One region of the Arthrobacter sp. RT-1 genome, then DNA from elsewhere that is predicted to be linked to it. Evidence: predicted binding sites of a transcription regulator. Region 1 holds the regulator's gene; each other region holds the start of a gene.
The links. Region 1 encodes LexA, which represses DNA repair genes until DNA is damaged. Its sites were predicted from a motif close to TCGAACANNTGTTCGA; they were not measured.
Positions count from the first base shown of each region.

Region 2: DXK94_RS18775 (shikimate dehydrogenase) is a predicted target of LexA. The motif match lies at 4,403-4,418, and genes of this name have one in related genera.
Region 3: DXK94_RS15300 (LexA family transcriptional regulator) is a predicted target of LexA. The motif match lies at 5,235-5,250, and genes of this name have one in related genera.

Region 1 covers NZ_QRGQ01000011.1:38,754-45,092, reverse strand. The annotation lists gene DXK94_RS10995 (ATP-dependent DNA helicase) at 1-939, shown strand, start outside; gene lexA (transcriptional repressor LexA) at 1,017-1,754, opposite strand; gene DXK94_RS10985 (LysM peptidoglycan-binding domain-containing protein) at 2,224-2,568, shown strand; gene DXK94_RS10980 (histidinol-phosphate transaminase) at 2,651-3,769, shown strand; gene hisB (imidazoleglycerol-phosphate dehydratase HisB) at 3,834-4,460, shown strand; gene hisH (imidazole glycerol phosphate synthase subunit HisH) at 4,457-5,245, shown strand; gene DXK94_RS21400 (hypothetical protein) at 5,246-5,407, shown strand; gene priA (bifunctional 1-(5-phosphoribosyl)-5-((5-phosphoribosylamino)methylideneamino)imidazole-4-carboxamide isomerase/phosphoribosylanthranilate isomerase PriA) at 5,446-6,192, shown strand; gene DXK94_RS10960 (SseB family protein) at 6,221-6,339, shown strand, end outside.
Region 2 covers NZ_QRGQ01000040.1:132,425-138,763, reverse strand. The annotation lists gene DXK94_RS18795 (lyase family protein) at 1-51, opposite strand, end outside; gene pcaG (protocatechuate 3,4-dioxygenase subunit alpha) at 48-614, opposite strand; gene pcaH (protocatechuate 3,4-dioxygenase subunit beta) at 619-1,485, opposite strand; gene DXK94_RS18780 (bifunctional sugar phosphate isomerase/epimerase/4-hydroxyphenylpyruvate dioxygenase family protein) at 1,535-3,439, opposite strand; gene DXK94_RS18775 (shikimate dehydrogenase) at 3,439-4,320, opposite strand; gene DXK94_RS18770 (IclR family transcriptional regulator) at 4,449-5,279, opposite strand; gene DXK94_RS18765 (MFS transporter) at 5,507-6,339, shown strand, end outside.
Region 3 covers NZ_QRGQ01000023.1:20,883-27,221, reverse strand. The annotation lists gene DXK94_RS15320 (APC family permease) at 1-1,359, shown strand, start outside; gene DXK94_RS15315 (lipid kinase) at 1,539-2,498, shown strand; gene DXK94_RS15310 (alpha/beta fold hydrolase) at 2,576-3,412, shown strand; gene DXK94_RS15305 (Y-family DNA polymerase) at 3,453-4,751, opposite strand; gene DXK94_RS15300 (LexA family transcriptional regulator) at 4,790-5,221, opposite strand; gene DXK94_RS15295 (HAD family hydrolase) at 5,338-6,156, shown strand; partial or broken gene DXK94_RS15290 (hypothetical protein) at 6,262-6,339, shown strand, end outside.

The sequences.
Region 1 (6,339 bases):
GAACTTTGCGAACGGCTCCTCGCTGCCCGCGAGAACCGGGAGGTGGTGTGGTTTTCCCGCGCCAGCTCCTTTGATCCCGCCCAGGGCTATTCACAGCCGGACGAAACAGCGCCGGCCCTGATCAACATCGCACCGCTGTCCGTCGCCGGACGGTTGCGGGAGGGGCTTTTCGCCGGGCACACCGTGGTCCTGACGTCTGCCACGCTTGCCATCGGTTCCGCATTTGAACCGGCCGCAGGCGGGCTGGGCCTGGTGGGCGAGGGTGCTCCCAGCTGGACCGGCGTGGACGTGGGATCGCCCTTCGACTACCCGAAACAGGGCATCCTCTACGTGGCCGGGCACCTGCCCAAGCCTGGCCGGGGTGCGTCCCCTGAATCCCTGGCTGAGCTGGAGGCGCTCATCCGCGCGTCGGGCGGCGGAGCGCTCTGCCTCTTCTCCTCCAGACGCGCCGCTGAAGAAGCGGCCGAGGCCCTCCGGCCCAAGCTGGGCGTGACCGTCCTCTGCCAGGGCGACTCCACCATGACGGCACTGGTCAAACAGTTCGCCGACGAGCCCGACACCTGCCTGTTCGGCACCATGTCCCTCTGGCAGGGAGTGGATGTGCCGGGCGGGTCCTGCCGGCTGGTGGTCATCGACCGGATTCCGTTCCCGCGGCCGGATGATCCCCTGATGACAGCGCGTTCCCGAGCGGTGGCCCAGGCGGGCGGAAACGGCTTTATGTCGGTCTCGGCAACCCACGCCGCCATTCGGCTGGCGCAGGGCGCCGGCCGGCTGATCCGGTCCACCGGCGACAAGGGAGTGGTGGCAGTGCTGGATTCCCGGCTGGCCACGGAGCGGTATGCGGGTTTCCTGCGGGCTGCCCTGCCGCCGTTCTGGGCCACCACGGACCGGAAGACCGCGGTGGCGGCCCTTGAGAGGCTGGCCGGGGAGTCCAACTGAAAAGACGGCACCATGCCCGGGATCCGGGAATGGTGCCGTCTCTTTGCAGGGTTTGGCTGTACCAGGCCCTGTTGTTCCTAGAGTGAGCGCAGGACCGAGACCACTTTGCCCATGATGGTGGCGTGGTCGCCAAGAATGGGTTCGTACTGCGTGTTCTGCGGGAGCAGCCATGTGTGGCCGTCACGCTGGCGGAAGGTCTTGACGGTGGCTTCATCGTCCAGGAGCGCGGCCACGATGTCGCCGTTGGCGGCGTCCGCCTGGCGGCGGACCACCACCCAGTCGCCGTCGCAGATGGCTGCGTCCACCATGGAGTCACCAGCCACCTTGAGCATAAAGAGCTCGCCCTGGCCCACCAGTTGGCGGGGCAGCGGCATGACATCCTCCACCAGCTGGTCCGCCAGGATGGGGCCGCCGGCAGCAATGCGGCCAACCAGGGGAACCATTGCCGTATCCAGTGCCGTGGGCAGCGCGGTGACTGTTGCGCCGGCGCCAGGCGCCGAAGCGGCCGCAGGCTGGTGTGCCGTCTTGGCCGCGCCGCCGTCCAGCGTGAGGGGCATCAGCACCTCCATGGCGCGCGGCCGCTTCGGATCCCGGCGGAGATATCCCAGTTTCTCCAGCTGCGAGAGCTGGTGCGTCACGCTTGAGAGGCTTGCGAGCCCCACCGTATCGCCGATCTCGCGCATGGACGGCGGATAGCCGTTGTCATTGACGGAGCGCTGGATGGTTTCGAGGATTTTTTTCTGCCGGGGCGTCAACCCTTTGGCGGTCTTCTTCGGCTGCGGGGCTGCCCTGCCCCCGGTGGCTGCTGCTGCCATATTCGCCAATGCCTTTCGGTTGCCACCGGGCTTGTCGCTGCGCCGGACTGGGTGAGCTTGCCTCAATGTCAGACCCTGCTGATCAACTTCAAGGGTGGTTGTTCTTTCCTTCAAAACTAGGCCAGCCACATTGCTTTTTCAAACATTTGTTCTAGCGAGTCTCGACATTGTTCGTTGATAGGTGCTAAAACAGAAGGAGCAAAGTTCGAACATGTGTTCTACTCGAGGCTTGCATCATTCGAATACAGCGTGCGTTTTTCGAAGAACCAGCCGAAGTGCCGGCGGTGCAGCAGCGGAGCGGGACATAGAAGCAGCAAGGTCGGGCAGCACAGTACGGTCCAGGAGGGCTCAGTTCATGTCAGCTATATCCGCTTCGCAGGCCAAGGGTCCGCGCGTTCATTCCCATCAGTCCGCACACCAGCTTCTGTCGCAACGGCACAGGTCCCGGTCCTCGCAGGTGCCGGCGGGTATGCCGGAGTCCCCGGGCAAGCCGGCACCCCTGCCGCCGTTGCGCCTGACGCGCCGGGGCAAGGTTGTCCTGATCGGGATTCCGCTGGTGCTGCTGGCTGCCCTGCTGCTATCCCTGGCGGGGTTCTTCAACTCGCCGGCCAAGGCGTCCGATGCGCCGGAGGACCTGTCGGTGACACCCACCGTCACGGTGACCGTCCAGCCCGGCGAATCGCTGTGGGCCATCGCGGGCACCGTTGCCCCTGGCCGGGACGCCCGCGATGTGATTGCGGACATCGTCCAGCTCAACAACCTGCCGGCCGGAGCAGTCCTCCCCGGGCAGCAGCTCTACGTCCCCACCCGCTGAAGCCGCAGAAGTCCGTGCACGCTGAGCGCGAACAGGGGCCGTCACATTTTCCGGTCTCCGGAACGGCCACTAAACTGTTCAGGTGAATGACCAGCTTGAGCGTCTGAACCGGCTTCCCCTCCGCAGCAACCTCCGCGGGCTGACCCCCTATGGGGCGCCCCAGCTGGATGTCCCCATCCTTCTCAACGTCAACGAAAACACCCACGGTGTTCCCGCGGACGTGCGGGCCGCCATCAGCGCCGCGGTAACAGAGGCCGCCGCCGGGCTCAACCGCTACCCGGACCGGGAGTTTACCGAGCTTCGGAAGGCGTTGGCCGAATACCTGGGGCATGGACTGGATGAGGCCAATCTCTGGGCTGCCAACGGTTCCAACGAGGTGCTCCAGCAGATCCTGCAGGCATTCGGCGGTCCGGGCCGGACGGCGCTGGGCTTCCCCCCCACGTATTCGATGTACCCGCTGCTCGCCAGCGGTACCGACACCGAATACATCACTGGCGAACGCGCCGAGGGGTACGGCCTCAGCGCCGAATCGGCAGCACGCCAGGTCAAGGAACTGCAGCCAAACATCGTTTTCCTGAGCTCGCCCAACAATCCCACCGGCACGGGCCTGGGAATGGATGTTGTGGAGGGCGTCTATGCCGCCGGTGAGGCCAGCCAGACGATCGTGATCGTGGACGAGGCTTACCACGAATTTGCCCACGACGGCACGCCGAGTGCCCTGACCCTGCTGCCGGGCCGCGAGCGGCTCATTGTCATCCGCACCATGAGCAAGGCTTTTGCCCTGGCCGGCGCCCGGCTGGGCTACATGGCCGCGGCACCCGAGGTCACGGACGCCCTGCGCCTGGTCCGGCTGCCCTACCACCTGTCCGCCGTCACCCAGGCCACGGCCCTGGCCGCCCTGCAGCACCGCGAAGCACTGATGGCCGATGTTGAGGACATCAAGAGGCAGCGTGACCGGATCGTCTCGGAGCTGACCCGTATGGGCCTTAAGCCCGCTGCCTCGGACTCCAACTTTGTCTTCTTCGGCGGACTGGATCGGCCCCACGACGTCTGGCAGCAGCTGCTGGACGCCGGTGTGCTGATCCGGGACGTCGGAATCCCCGGCCACCTGCGCGTGACCGCCGGCACTGAGACCGAAACCACAGCCTTCCTCACGTCCCTGGAAAGCATCCTTGCAAGCCAGGCTGCCCTTCCAGCCTAGACTTGACCTACCGGGCGCTGGGCGCCCCCAAAATCAAACCTTCTGCCTTAAAGGACACCTGACCATGACTTCCACCGGATCGAACGCGGCCGCCTCCCGGACTGCGCGCATGGAGCGTGCCACCAGCGAGTCGTCCGTGCTCGTGGAAATCAATCTCGACGGCACCGGCATCTCGGACATCGACACGTCCGTGCCGTTCTACGACCATATGCTCACGGCGCTGTGCAAGCACTCGCTCATCGACATGACGGTGAAGGCCACCGGCGACATCCATATTGATGTTCACCACACCGTGGAAGACGTCGCCATCACCTTCGGCGAGGTACTGCGCACCGCCCTGGGCAACAAAGCCGGGATCCGCCGGTTCGGCGAAGCTACCGTTCCCCTGGACGAAGCGTTGGCCCACGCCGTCGTGGACGTTTCCGGACGGCCCTACCTGGTGCACGGCGGCGAGCCGGCCGGCCAGGAGTACCACCTCATCGGCGGCCACTTCACAGGCTCCCTGACCCGGCACATCTTCGAAGCCATCACGCTGCACGCAGGGATCTGCCTGCACATGAACGTGATCGCGGGCCGCGACCCGCATCACATCGTGGAAGCGCAGTTCAAGGCGTTCGCCCGGGCGCTGCGCGCTGCCGTGGAGCCGGATCCCCGCGTTGAAGGCATCCCGTCCACCAAGGGCGCGCTGTGAGCGGCCAGGTCCTGAAAGACGGGGCCATCATCGATCCTTCTGCGTCCCGGAAGCTGCCCTCGCCGGAGGGAAAGCCCACGGTCACCGTCCTGGACTATGGCTCGGGCAACGTCCGGTCGGCCGTGCGCGCCCTGGAACGGGCCGGTGCCGAGGTGGTCCTCAGCGCCAAGCCCGAGGATGTCCTGAACGCCGACGGCCTGGTGGTCCCCGGCGTCGGCGCCTTTGAAACCGTCATGCGCGAACTCAAGGCCGTGGACGGCATCCGCCTTATCGGCAGGCGGGTTGCCGGCGGCCGCCCGGTCCTCGGTATCTGCGTTGGCCTCCAGGTGCTTTTCGAGGCCGGCGTCGAACACGGCACCGAGGCCGAAGGCATCGGGGAGTGGCCCGGGAAAGTCGAGCTCCTCCCGGCGGACGTGGTGCCGCACATGGGCTGGAACACGGTGAAGGTGCCGGAGGGCTCCAAGCTCTTCGCCGGGGTTGAAAACGAGCGGTTCTACTTTGTGCACTCCTATGGAGTACAGGAATGGAACTTCGACGTCATCCAGCCGCGGATGGCGGCGCCCTTGGTCACCTGGTCGGAGCACGGCGCCCCGTTCATCGCGGCGGTCGAAAACGGCCCGCTCTGTGCCACGCAGTTCCACCCGGAAAAGTCCGGCGATGCCGGTTCCCGGCTGCTGCGGAACTGGGTGGAGGCCCTGCGCCGCCCCGCTGCCGGCGGCAATGCCCCGGCTGCGGAGAACCCGGCCGCCGGCGACACTTCAGAGCCGGCCGGCGGCAACGCCTAGATGCTGTGGTCCGTTGTCCTGATGGCCCTCGCCGGCCTGCTGGTGGGCGGAGCCCTGTCCTTCCGGCAGCAGCACAAGCCGCTCTGGACCCAAATATCGTTCTACGTCCTGGCGGGCATGGCTTTGCTTGCCGCCTACCTGCTGACGCTGCCGGCCAACTGACGGCCCGGCCCACCCTGCCCCAACCCTGAAGGATGAAGATGACCACCGCTAACGATCTGCCGGTTCTTGAACTGCTGCCCGCCGTTGACGTCGTGAACGGGCAGGCCGTCCGGCTGGTCCAGGGCGAAGCGGGCAGCGAAACGAGTTACGGCACTCCGCTGGAGGCCGCGTTGAACTGGCAGCAGCAGGGCGCGGAATGGGTGCACCTGGTGGATCTGGATGCCGCTTTTGGACGAGGATCCAACGCTGAACTGCTCCGGGAAGTGGTGGGCCGGCTGGACATCAACGTGGAACTCTCCGGAGGCCTGCGCGATGACGAAACCCTCGAGGCCGCCCTGGACCTCGGCGTAGCCCGCGTAAACCTGGGCACCGCCGCCCTGGAAAATCCGGACTGGACGCGCCGGGCCATCGACCGCTTCGGCGACAAGATCGCCGTCGGCCTGGACGTTCGCGGAACCACCCTTGCCGGCCGCGGCTGGACCAAGGAAGGCGGGGACCTCTGGGAGGTCCTGGGCCGCCTTGAAGAGGCAGGCTGCTCCAGGTATGTCGTCACCGACGTCACCAAGGACGGCACGCTCCAGGGTCCCAACGTCGAACTCCTGCGCCAGATGGTGGAGAAGACGGGCAAGCCCGTGGTGGCCTCCGGCGGCATCTCCAGCCTGGACGACCTGAAGGTCCTGCGTTCGCTCGTGCCGCTCGGTGTCGAAGGCGCAATCGTAGGCAAGGCGCTGTACGCCCGGGCCTTCACACTTCCCGAAGCCCTCGACGTCGCCGGCCGCCGCTAAGGGCGCGGCAACAGGGACCATTCGCAGCATGGCCAACCACGAAGCACCCGCACCGCGTCCCCTTCCAGGGCACATCGCGGCAGCACTGGCAGGCGCGGGAGGTGCCACGGACTCCGCCGGCCAGCCATGGGCGGGCCGCAGCCTCGC
Region 2 (6,339 bases), on a different contig from region 1:
GGCGTCGCCACCGGCACCGCTTCCGAAGCTGGCAGGGACGCCGCTGGTCACTGGAAGTCCAGGAAGACTGTTTCGCCCTCACCCTGGAGGCGGATGTCAAAGGTCAGTCCGCCGTCGGGATCCCGCCGGGCGATCAAGGTCTTCCGGCGCTCCGGCTCAAGCGAGGCCAGCAGCGGGTCCTTGGCCAGGGCCTCCTGGTCCTCCGGCAGGTAGATGCGGGTGAAGAGCCGGTTGGTGAGGCCGCGGGCAAAGATGGCCACCGAGATGAACGGCGCGGCGCCCGGCGAGGTGGGGCCGGGGTTGACCGTGGTGAACGTGTACACGCCGGAGTAACCTACGGCGCCGCGGCCCCAGCCCGTGAAGGAGTACCCGTCACGGTGGAACGAACCGGTCTTCTGGACGATGTTGCCCTGGGCGTCGGGCTGCCAGATCTCCAGGATGGCGTCCGGCACTGTCTCCCCGGCGCCGTCGTACACGGTGCCCTGGAGGCGGATGGAGCCGGGCGAGCCGGGGGCGAGGAGTTCGTTGTCCTTTTCGAACGGCAGGGCGTACCCATAGAACGGGCCTACGGTCTGGCCGGGCGTGGGGACAAGCTGCGTGGTCTGGTTGCTCATGTTCCTATTCCTCGTCACCCTCTGCGCCCAGCGCTTCGTTCTCGGTCCAGGTCCGCTTGGGCCCGGTCAGGACGATGTCCCAGTTGTAGCCCAGCGCCCATTCGGGCTCGGTGAGGCTGTGGTCATAGTTGGCCACCAGCCGGTCGCGGGCGTCCTGGTCCACGATGGTCTGGTAGATGGGGTCCAGCGGGAACAGCTGGTCCCCGGGGAAGTACATCTGGGTGATGATGCGCTGGGTGAACTCGGTGCCGAACAGCGAGAAGTGGATGTGCGCGGGACGCCAGGCGTTCAGGTGGTTCTTCCACGGGTAGGCGCCGGGCTTGATGGTGGTGAACCGGTAGGAGCCGTCCGGACCGGTGATGCAACGGCCGATGCCGGTGAAGTTGGGGTCGATTGGCGCGGGGTGCTGGTCCCGCTTGTGGATATAGCGGCCGGAGGCGTTGGCCTGCCAGATTTCCACCAGCTGCCCGGCTACCGGGCGGCCGTCGCCGTCCAGGACCTTGCCCGCGACGATGATCCGCTCGCCCTGGGGTTCGCCGTTGTGCTGGATGGTGAGGTCCGATTCCAGCGCGTGCACGTCCTGGTGCCCGAAGGCCGGCGAGTACAGCTCGATGGTTTCCGGGTCCGCGTGGTGCAGGCTCTTGGTGGGGTGGCGCAGGATGCTGCTGCGGTATGGCGGGTAGTCCAGGCGGGGCTGGGTCTCGGCCGGGGCACCGTCTTTGAGTGCCCGCTTGTAGGCGTCGGCCAGGCCGTTGATCTCGTCGCTGAGGTCCTGCTGTGTTTCCACGGCGCGGTCCAGCTGCGCGTGTCCTGCCTTGGGTTCGGCAGCCGGTACAAGCTCGTCCGTCTGCGCGGTTGTTTCGTGCGGCACGGCTGGCTCCTTTCTGGTGTTCGGTCTTGTTTTGGAAGGTGTGCGGTGGTCAGTGCCGCTGGGGGGACGTGTGCTGGCGGTGGTCGTACTGGACGGCATGCCGGACCGGGGCGTTGGGGGCCCCGTACCCGTCGTAGTTGCCGCGGCGCTCCACCATCTCGAAGAACACGCTGCCCACGGTGGCGGTGTAGAAGTGCAGAAATTCCCCGCTGGCATCGCGGTCGTACAGGAGGTTGAGTTCCTGCAGGGTGGCCAGGAACCCGGGTTCCAGGTCGAACCGGGCATCGAGGTCCTCGTAATAGTTGGCCGGAATCTGCAGGAACTCCAGGCCCCGCTCCCGGGCGGCCCGGGCGGTGGCCACGAGGTTGTCCACGGCGAAGGCGATGTGTTCCTGGTAGGTTTTCCGGACTTCGCTCTGCGCCTGCTGCGCCGGTGCCAGGTTCAGCACCAGCCGCACGGCGCCGTCGGTGGTCTGCATGACCTGCGAGCGGACCAGCCCGCTGGGGCTGGGAACCTCGGCGAAGGGCTGCGGTTCCAGGGCCAGGGCGCTGGTGTAGAAGAGCACGGCTTCGTCAAAGTGCTGCCACGGCTGCGCCAGGTTGACGTGGTCGATGACGGCGCCGGCTCCGCTCGAGGAGCGCTCCAGGCCCTCGCCGAGCTCACCGGCCTGCCCGAATTCCGCAGTCCAGGTGGCGGTGCCGTCCGGGCTGCCCTGGCACAGGAAGATTTCGGTGGAGTCCGGGGCCGAGATGCCCTGGAACACTTCCTCGTCGGCCTGGACCTTGCGGGCCACCACCGGCGCCTTGAGCTGCTGGGCCCGGGCGGAGGCAATGACCGGGGAATCGACGTCGAAGCCTAGCGCGGCGATGGCGGGTTCGGCATGCGAGGCCGCCTGCTCGTTGATGATCACGCGGGCCTGGCCCATGGTCCAGAGCTGGACGTCCTTGGTGCGGTGCCGGCCCTCGAATGCGAAACCGAGCTGGCCCAGGAGCTTTTCGAGCTGCGCGGTATCGTCCGCCTTCACCTCGGCGAAGTTGAAGCCGGCCGGTTCGTTCACCTTGGGCAGGGTGGCCAGTTCCATGGGATACCGACGGCGGATGGCGGCACTGCCGCCCCCTTCGGCTTCGGCCGTGGCGGCGAGCCATTTGGCGCTTTGTTCCTCCAGCCAGATCAGCGAGCGCATGGCGTCCACGGCGGTACGTTCGACATCGGACTGGCGGAAGACGTCGTTGAAGACCTCCAGGGAGACCGGGCCGGTGTAGCCGGCGCGGACCACGTGGCCCATGAATTTGGCGAGCTCGAACTGGCCCTCGCCCGGAAACACGCGGTAGTGGCGGCTCCAGGAGAGCACGTCCATAGTGAGTTTCGGGGCATCTGCCACCTGGACGAAGAAGATCTTGTCCGCGTTGATGTCCTCGATGGGCGCCGTATCCCAGTCGCGGGACAGGATGTGGAAGGAGTCTAGGCAGGTCCCAAGGTTGGGATGGTCCACCATCTCCACCAGGCGGTAGGCGTGCTCGTAGTCGTTGACGTACTTGCCCCAGGCCAATGCTTCGTAGGCCACTTTGATACCGTGGTCGCCGGCCAGCTCGGCAAGCTGCGCCAACTGGGAGGCCCTGAGTCCGTCGTCGTCAATGGTTGCCGTGGCAACGTTGGAGCAGACCAGGATGGTGTCCATGCCAAGGCGGGACATCAGCCCGAATTTTGCCTCGGCCCGCCGGAGGTTGGCCTTGAGCAGGTCCGGGGTGACGCCGTCGAAATCGCGGAACGGCTGGTAGAGGTCAAGCCCCATGCCCAGGTCCGCCGCCATCTTGCAGACGTCCTCGGGACCCAGGGTGGAGGTGACCAGGTCCTGCTCAAAGATCTCGATGCCGTCGAACCCGGCAATCGCGCAGGCCTGCATCTTTTCCTTCAGCGTGCCGGAGAGGCAGACGGTGGCGATTCCGGTGCGCATCAGGCTGCCACCTCCTCGGCGGCCACGAGTTCCAGGAAATGCGAGCGCATGCGTTCCGGATCCGGTTCCAGTCCGGTGAAGATCCGGAAGGCGTCGGCGGCCTGGCCCACTGCCATCCGGCCTCCGTCCAGCACGGCGCAGCCCTTGGCCCGGGCGCCCCGGACCAGTTCGGTGTCGATGGGGCGGTAGACGATGTCCGCAACCCAGTGCCGGGCTTCCAGCAGGCCAAGGTCCAGCGGGACGCCGGGGTGCGCGGCCATGCCTACGGGGGTGCAGTGCACCAGGCCGTCGGTGAGCGGCATCAGCTGCGGCAGCTCCGCCGTCGTATGGGCTGTGACGGTGCTGTCCGGGAAGAAACCGGCGAGTTCGGCGGCGCGCTCGGCGGCGCGCTCAGGAGCCACGTCCACCAGGTCGAGTGCCTTGACGCCGGCGGAGAGCAGGGCGTAGGCGACGGCTGAACCGGCACCGCCGGCACCGAGCTGGACCACGCGGTCCAGCTTCGCGCCGGGCAGGCCGGAGGCGAGGGCGGCGCCGAAGCCGGAGAAGTCGGTGTTGTGGCCGATGAAGCGGCCGTCCTCGATCACCACGGTGTTGACGGCGCCAAGCTTCAGGGCGTCCGGGGAGATGACATCCAGGTACTGCAGGACCAGCTGCTTGCAGGGGTGGGTGATGTTCAGTCCGTTGAAGCCGAGGGTGCGGGCGTTCTGGAGCAGCTGGCCGACGGATTCGCCCGGCAGGCCGAGTTCCAGGAGGTCGATGGGGCGGTAAAGGTAGCGCAGGCCCTGCACATCACCTTCGCGTTCGTGCATGTAGGGGGTGAGTGACGGCGTCACGCCATCGCCGACCAGTCCCACGAGATAGGACTCAGTTCGATTACTCATCCGTGCAGCTCCTTTGGTAACGGCACCGGAAGCGTAGGTCCGCGCGTGGCGGAAGGTGCGGTTCCGGTGTTGGAAATAACAGTACAACAATTGTTCATCTATCGCACTAGTGTTCGTAATGCGAACAGTTAGCGTTGCGGCAGCCGTGCGGCCAGCTCCGCGGCAGCGTCCTGCAGCAGCGGCACGTGCGCTTCCAGTGCCTCCAGGCTCAGGCGGAAGACCGGAACCGCAGTGGCCAGGGAGGCAAAGGCATGGCCCTGGCCGTTCAGCAGGGGCACGGCAACGGCGCGCATGCCGGCCTCGTTCTCCTCGTCCATCACTGCATAACCCCGGCGGCGCGTGCGTTCAATCTCGTCGCGGAACAGCTGCCTGTCGGTGATGGATTTGTCGGTGAGTGCCTCCAGCGGCAGCTCCGCCAGCAGCCGCTCGCGCTCCGCATCCTCCGCGAAAGCCACCAGGGCCTTGCCCACGGCGGTGGTGGAGAGGGAGCCCAGATGCCCGGGGTCGGAGGTGACGCGGAAAATCTGCGGGCCGTCCACCTTGTTGACGGTGAGGTGGTGGTTCCCGTCGCGGACGCTCAGAATGGTCGCCTCGCCCGTCTGCTCGGTCACGCGCCGCAGCACGGGCATGGCCGTGCCGGCAAAGCCGTGGTGGTTTGAAACCCGCTGTCCCAGCTGGAAGATCCGCAGCCCAAGATGGTAGCGGCGGCCATCGGGTTCATAATCCACGAACCCGTCCCGGGCCAGCGAGCCAAGGAGCCGGTAGGTGGTGCTGAACGGCAGCTCCGCGCGGCGTGAAATCTCCGCCGCGCTGGCGCCCCGGGGCTCATCCCCCAGGAGGACCAGGAGGCTCAGGGCCTTGCCCACCATGTCAGTACGGTCGGCCTTTTTCCCTGCCGCCCCGGACTCGCCGGCTTCAGCGGGAACATCATCGGCCACTGTGGTTTGGTTCACACTCATAACTCGATGTTGCCACAATGTGAGAGCTATTTCTAGATCGTGATTATTTTCTTGACAGGTGACAGTCCTCACAGCCATCATTGCTGTATCGCACAAGCAGCTCTCACCATGCGGCTACTTGTCCCGGATCTACTGTTCGATCCAGCGCATAGCGCGCCCCCCGCCCGCACCCAGGCGGCTGCGACCAAGTTTTAATTCGCGACAATGTCGTCACACAAAGGAACTCCATGAGCCAGACACTTCCGTCCGCCGGAGCGGGCACCGCCACCCATGGCGGGACGCCCAAGAAGGCGGCCCTCGCCAGCTTCCTGGGCAGCGCCGTCGAATACTACGACTTCTTCATCTTCGGCTCCGCAGCCGCGCTGATCTTCCCCACCGTCTTCTTCCCGGACGCTGATGCCAACGCCGCCATCATGTCCTTTGCAACCTTTGGTTTCGCCTACGTGGCCCGCCCTGTGGGCGCCGTGATCCTGGGCCACTTCGGCGACCGGGTGGGCCGGCGGAAAGTCCTGATGTTCACCCTGCTGCTCATGGGTGCCTCCACGTTCCTCATCGGCTGCCTGCCCGACTTCAACACCGTGGGCTGGTGGGCTCCGGCACTGCTGGTGCTGGCGCGGCTCTGCCAGGGCCTTTCCGCCGCCGGCGAGCAGGCCGGCGCGTCCTCCATGACCCTTGAGCACGCCCCGGACAACCGCCGCTCCTTCTTCACCTCCTGGACCCTCACCGGCACCCAGGGCGGCCAGATCCTCGCAGCCCTGGTCTTCATCCCCGTCCTCGCCCTCCCGGACGAGATCAAGTACGGCATCGGCTGGCGCATCCCGTTCTGGCTCAGCGCCGTCGTGGTGGTTGTTGCCTTCTTCATCCGCCGCACCCTGCACGAGCCCCCCGCGTTCGAGGAAGCCCAGAAGTCCGCCCAGATTTCCAAGCTCCCCGTGGCCGACCTCCTCAAGGCCCACTGGCGCGACGTCCTGCGCGTTATCTGCTGTGCCTTCATCGCCGCCGTTTCCACCGTGTTCGGCACCCTCGCCATCAGCTACGCCAAGACCGTTGCCGGCGTTGA
Region 3 (6,339 bases), on a different contig from region 1:
GCCGGACGGTATCCGGTGGCCGGCTCGGTGTACAACTGGGCCAAGCGGCTCTCGTCAGGGACGTTCGCCTGGCTGGCGGGCTGGCTGCTGCTCATCTCCTCGATCGTGGCGCTCGGAGCCGTGGCCCTTGCACTGCAGCTCACCCTGCCCCAGATCTGGTCCGGTTTCCAGATCATCGGTGACGGCACCGGCACCTACGATTTCGCCCTCAACGGCGTGCTGCTCGCCAGCATCATGATCTCCATCTCCTCCCTCATCAACGCCTTCGGCGTGAAGCTGATGACCAAGATCAACAGCATCGGCGTCTTCGTGGAGCTAGCCGCCGCCGTGCTCCTCATCCTGGCCCTTGGCTGGCATGTGGTGCGGGGGCCGGAAGTCCTTTTCAGCACCGAAGGCTACGGCATGGACCACGACCTTGGCTTCTTCGGGGTGTTCCTCATCGGGGCCATGGCCTCCGGTTACGTGATGTATGGCTTTGACACGGCCAGTTCCCTCGGCGAGGAGACGAAGGACCCGAAAAAGACCGCACCCAAGGCCATCCTCCGTGCCATTACGGCGTCCTTCATCCTCGGCGGCCTGATTCTCCTTGGCGGACTCCTGGCCGCGCCCGACCTCAGCGACCCCAAGCTGGGCGCTGCCGACGGCGGTCTGCAGTACATCGTGCTCTCCGTCCTGGGAGGCCCCTTCGGCAAGGCGTTCCTGGTGTGCATCGTGGTGGCCGTGATCGTCTGCACCCTGGCCGTTCACGCCGCCGCCATCCGCATGATGTTCGCCATGGCCAGGGACAACAACCTGCCCTTCAGCCGCCAGCTCAGCAAGGTGCACCCGGAGCGGAAGACGCCCACGGTGGCGGCAATCGTCATCGGACTCATCGCCATCATTCCGCTGATCGTCAACGTCTCCCAGCCCGCCATCTTCACCATCCTTTCCAGCATCAGCATCGTCCTGATCTACCTGTCCTACCTGCTGGTCACCGTTCCGCTGCTCCGCAAGCGGTTCCAGAAAAAGTGGCCGCTCGCGGATGACGGCACTGAGCCGGGCTTCAGCCTGGGCAAGTGGGGGCTGCCCGTGAACATCCTCGCGGTCCTGTGGGGCGGCGCCATGACCCTGAACCTCATCTGGCCCCGCCCGGAGATCTACAACTCGGTGCCCCCGTTTGAGTGGTACCTGCAGTGGGGCGGAGTGATCTTCGTTGCCACCGTCGCCGGCGGCGGGGCCCTGCTGTACCGCCTGAAAATCAGGCACCAGACGGGTGTCCTGGCCGAACACGCCGCACCCGCCCACCCGGCTGCGGATGTCAGCGGGCCGGATGCTCCAGCTGCGCCCCAGCTGGTGTCAGCACCCGTTTCCAACCCGTAGCCTTACCCACCCTTGGCATCGTCCAACCCCGGACGCGCTGCCAGTCCTGACGGGCATCCCTTTGCGAAACCTGCGAAAGGATGCCCGTCAGTGCTGGTTATGGCCGGTTCCGGGGAAACCGCCCCGCTGCTGGCCGTCCCGCAGGGACTTCCCAAGGTAATCCACCTACCATTGCCCACATGAAGGTTGCCCGAGAGGCCCGCTCTGCTGCCGTGGTGATCAACGCCGGATCACGCCGGGGGGCGGCTGCCAGGGAGCTGGCGGTGCATGCCCTGCAAAAAGCGGGCGTGCCGGTCTCCGCCGTGCACCACATCCACTCGGGGGCCGAACTGGCCGGGACGCTCGACCGGGTGGTTGCGGACGGTCATGACCTGGTGGTTGTGGGCGGCGGTGACGGGACGGTTTCCTACGCCGCCGGCAGGGTTGCCGGCACCGGCGTCGTGCTGGGTGTTCTTCCGCTGGGCACCGCCAACGACCTCGCACGCACGCTGGAGATCCCGAACAACCTGGCCGAGGCATGTGCTGCGGTGGCAGGCGGGAAGGTGGTGGACATCGACCTCGGCAGGGCAAATGGGCAGCCCTTCCTCAACGTCGCTTCCGCCGGCCTGTCCGTGCGGGTTACCAAGGCTCTCACCCCTGGCCTGAAGCGGCGTCTCGGGCCGCTGGCGTACGGCATTGCCACCCTGCGTTCGTATACCCGGCACGAACCGTTCTCCGCCCGTCTTGAGTTCCCGGAGGAGGACCACGAGCCGATGCAGCTCGAGGGCCTGCTGCAAGTGGCCGTCGGCAACGGCAGGCATTACGGCGGCGGCAACACGGTCTCGCCGACGGCGGGAATCGACGACCACATCCTTGACATCTACGCAATCCTCGCAGCGCCGTTCCGTGAGCATGTAAAGATCGCACGCCTGCTCAGGAACGGAAGCTTTATTGAACACGACCGGGTGTACCACCTCACCACGCGGCGGGTCCGCCTGGTCACCGAGCCGCCCATGCCCGTGAACCTCGACGGCGAAATCGCGGCCGTCACGCCCACGGACTTCACCATCCAGCGGAACGCCGTCCACGTCATCGTGCCGCAGGCCAGCAACAGCGCAATGTTCGACGGGCCGCACGCGCCGGGGGCCCCGTCCGCCTGAGGAATCAGCACTGGTGGGCGCGTGCACACGGTGCAAGGATTGCACGACCAGGCGCAGGGCCCCGAGGAGGTTCGAAGATGACCGATACAACGCCAGCCCAGCCCGCAACCGGTTACGCGCCGGTCAACGGGCTCCGGATGTATTACGAGCTGCATGGCGACGGCGGCACCCCGCTGCTGCTCCTGCACGGCGGGCTGTTCGACATTGAGCAGCAGTTCGGCGCACTGATCCCGGCCCTGTCGGCCGGGCGCCTGGTGATCGCCGCCGACTTCCAGGGGCACGGGCACACCAACGATATTGACCGGCCACTGGCCACGCACCACCTGGCCTCCGATGTCATCGGGCTTCTCGAGCACCTCGCCGTCGGCAAGGTCGATGTCTTCGGATTCAGCGTCGGAGGTGCGGTGGCGCTGCACCTCGCGATCAAGCACCCGGAACTTGTGCGCAAGCTCATCGTGTCGTCGGTATCGTTCCGGCCGGAGGGCGACCGCGGCGGCAACTCCGAAGCTGTGGCGGAGATGACGGTGGACATGATCGCGGGAACTCCAATGGAGGAACGCTACCTTGCCGTGTCTCCGCATCCGGACCGCGAGCACCTGCAGGGCCTGCTGGACAAGCTGGCACACTACGGCGAGGGCGAGCCTGGCTGGAGCGACGACGACATCCGCGGAATCCAGGCGCCGACGCTCTTCACGGTGGGCGACTGCGACATGGTCAAGCTCGACCACGCAGTGAAATTCCTCCAACTGCGCGGAGGAGACGTGAACGGCGACTTCGAGGGTGTGCCCGCGTCGCAGCTCGCGGTGTTCCCCGGCACCACGCACTTCTTCGGGCTCGCACGGACCGACCTGGTTCGCGAGGTTGTGACCACGTTCCTCGATGCGCCGCCGCCATCCGGCTGGGCGGACCGGTGAAGGAGCCACTGTAGTTCCTCCACGGCTGCGGCACCGCAGATCAGGCGGCTTTGACCAGGGGGAGCTCGTCCCAGTGGGTGGTGTACCGCGGTGACTGCATGTCGCGCTTCATGGTCCAGTCCAACCCCGTCTTGATGCCGGCCTGCCCCAGCCCGATGGAGCCGCGGCCAAAGCGCCGGCTCACGTCCTCCAGGAGCGGGCCGATGGCCCGTTCTTCATGCCGGTTCTCAAACGGTTCCAGCGGCGGCTGGTTGCCGGTGGGCCGCAGGTCGGTGAGCATGATCCCAGCCTTGGCGTACTGCAGGCCGTCGCGGATGTTGGGCAGCAGCGCATGCGCGGCCCGGGTCAGCAGGAGCGGATCCGCCGTCGGCATCGGGAGGGAAACGCAGACGGACGGATAAGCCTGCTCCTGCTGGCGGAAAGGAGATGTGGCGGCGAACGCTGTGAGGACCTTTGCCTGCAGCCCGTGTTTCGAGAGCCTGGCACTGGCCTGCTGGCCGTAGATGCCCAGCACCTGCCGCAGTCCCGCTGCGGTGGTGACCGGCTTGGCGAAGGAGCGCGAGAAGATCAGCTGGTCCCGGCCGATGCGCTCTTCCTCCATGGGAATGCAGGGAGTGCCCCGCAGCTCCAGGACCGTGCGCATCAGGACCACGGAGAACTTGTCCCGGATCACCACGGGATCGGCGCGGACCAGGTCCAGGACCGTGAAGATGCCCATCACGTTCAGGCGCCTGGTCAGCCTGCCGGCGATGCCCCAGATCTCCTCCACGGACAGCCGCTCCATCAGGGACTCCCGCTGCGGCCAGGGGACACTGTCCCAGTGGCATACCCCGCCGAACGCTGCGTTGTTCTTGGCCCACTTGTTGCACAGCTTGGCCAGCGTCTTGGTGGGGGCAATCCCCACACACACCGGCACGCCGACGTGGCGGCGGACGGCGTCCTTGATGTTCCGGCCAAGGGCCAGCAGCTGGTCCGGATCGCCTTTGACGCCCAGGAAGGCCTCGTCAATGCTGTAGACCTCCATCCACGCGGAGTGCCTGCCGAGCAGCTCCATGACCCGGGCGCTGATATCCCCATAGAGCTCGTAATTGCTCGATTTGGCCACCAGTCCCCACTCCTTTGCCCGCGGCGCGAGCTTGAACCAGGGCTCACCGGTCGCGATGCCGAGCGCCTTCGCCTCGGGGGACCGCGTCACCGCGCATCCGTCGTTGTTGGACAGCACCACCAGCGGCCGGCCCTCCAGGGAGGGATCGAACGCCCGCTCGGCCGAGGCGTAGAAGCAGTTCACGTCAACATGGGCGATCTGCGGCATCCGGCGCATAAGGACCGGCTTAGTCATGGCCCTGCTCCGGCATGCCGAACCCGGGCGCATACCCTTTACACATGATGGAGGCACCTCGTGGCCACGCCCCAGATGGTGAGCTCGGACAGGGCAGGGACCTTGATGTCCGGGTACTTCGGATTCTCCGCCTGGAGCACCACGCCGGTTGAGGTGATGCGCAGGCGCTTGACGGTCAACTCGCCGTCCAGCACGGCAATCACCACGGAACCGTCCCTGGGCTCAAGGGCCCGGTTGACGATCAGCTCGTCACCGTGGCTGATCCCGGCGCCTTCCATGGAGTCCCCGGTCACCCGCACCACGAACGTGCTGGTGATGTCCTTGATCAGGTGCGCGTTCAGGTCGATCCGGCCGTCGAAGTAGTCCTGCGCGGGCGAAGGAAAGCCCGCCGCCACTGCGACCGGAGAGACCAGCACCGAGAACAACGAGGCGCCCGCATCTATCACGCGGGGACCGACAATAACGCCCACAACACACCCTTATTCGAAAATATGTTCGATTCATTCAGTGTAGCGCCGGCCGCCGACAATCGACCCCCCTCCCGGCGAAAGGGAACCCCTCCCGGCATCCCACGTAGACTGGCAGGATGCGGTTGGTAGCGAGCGACATTGACGGAACGATCCTCGGACATGACGGAAAAATCAGCGACCGCACCGTCCGCGCCTTCCACGCCTGCCGGGACGCCGGCGTCGAACTCGTTTTTGTGACCGGCCGCCCGCCGCGCTGGCTGCACCCGCTGCAGGACCAGCTGGGGCACACCGGACGCGTGATCTGCTCCAACGGCGCCGTGGTCTGGGACCTCGAAGCCGACCGGCTGGTCTCCGCCCGCACCCTCGCCCTCGACGCCGTCCTGGAACTGCGCCGCATCATCAAGCAGCTGCGCCCTGCCGCCCTGTTCGCGGCAGAAACGTTGACCGGGTTCCACCTCGAGCCCGGCTTCATCGAGAACGAATCCAGTGAGCTGCTGTCCGAGTTCACCCCCGCGCCGCTCGCCGACACCCTTGGTGCCGATGATTCCGTAGTGAAGTTCCTCGCCATCGTGCGCGAGGGCACGCCGGACGATTTCCTGGCGGAGGTGCGCCCCGCCGTCGCGCATCTTGCCGCCGCCACCCACTCCTCCCCGGGCGTCCCGATGCTCGAACTGTCCTTGCCAGGCGTCAACAAGGCGGTCACTCTGGCCGAGTACGCCCGGGCACTGGGCATCGACGCCTCCGAGGTGGTGGCGTTCGGCGACATGCCGAACGACATCGAAATGCTCCGCTGGGCTGGCCACGGCTATGCCATGGCCAGCGGACACCCGGAGGCCATCGAGGCTGCCGGGCAGCGCGCGCCGCATTTTGACGACGACGGCGTGGCCCAGGTCCTGGAGGCGCGGCTCGCTTCGCTCGGCGCACGGCAGGCCTGATTCCCGCCGTCGTATTCTCAGCTGGCGCTCACCTGGCGTTCATCTTGGCTCCGTAGCGTGGAGCCCGGAGAGCAGACTCCTCTCCTGCTGGACTAAGGGGTAAAGATGGCAAAGAACGTCAAGCACGAAACCGCCGAAGCACCGCTGCGCAGGGCGACGCCCGCTCCGCACTGGAAAAAGCTC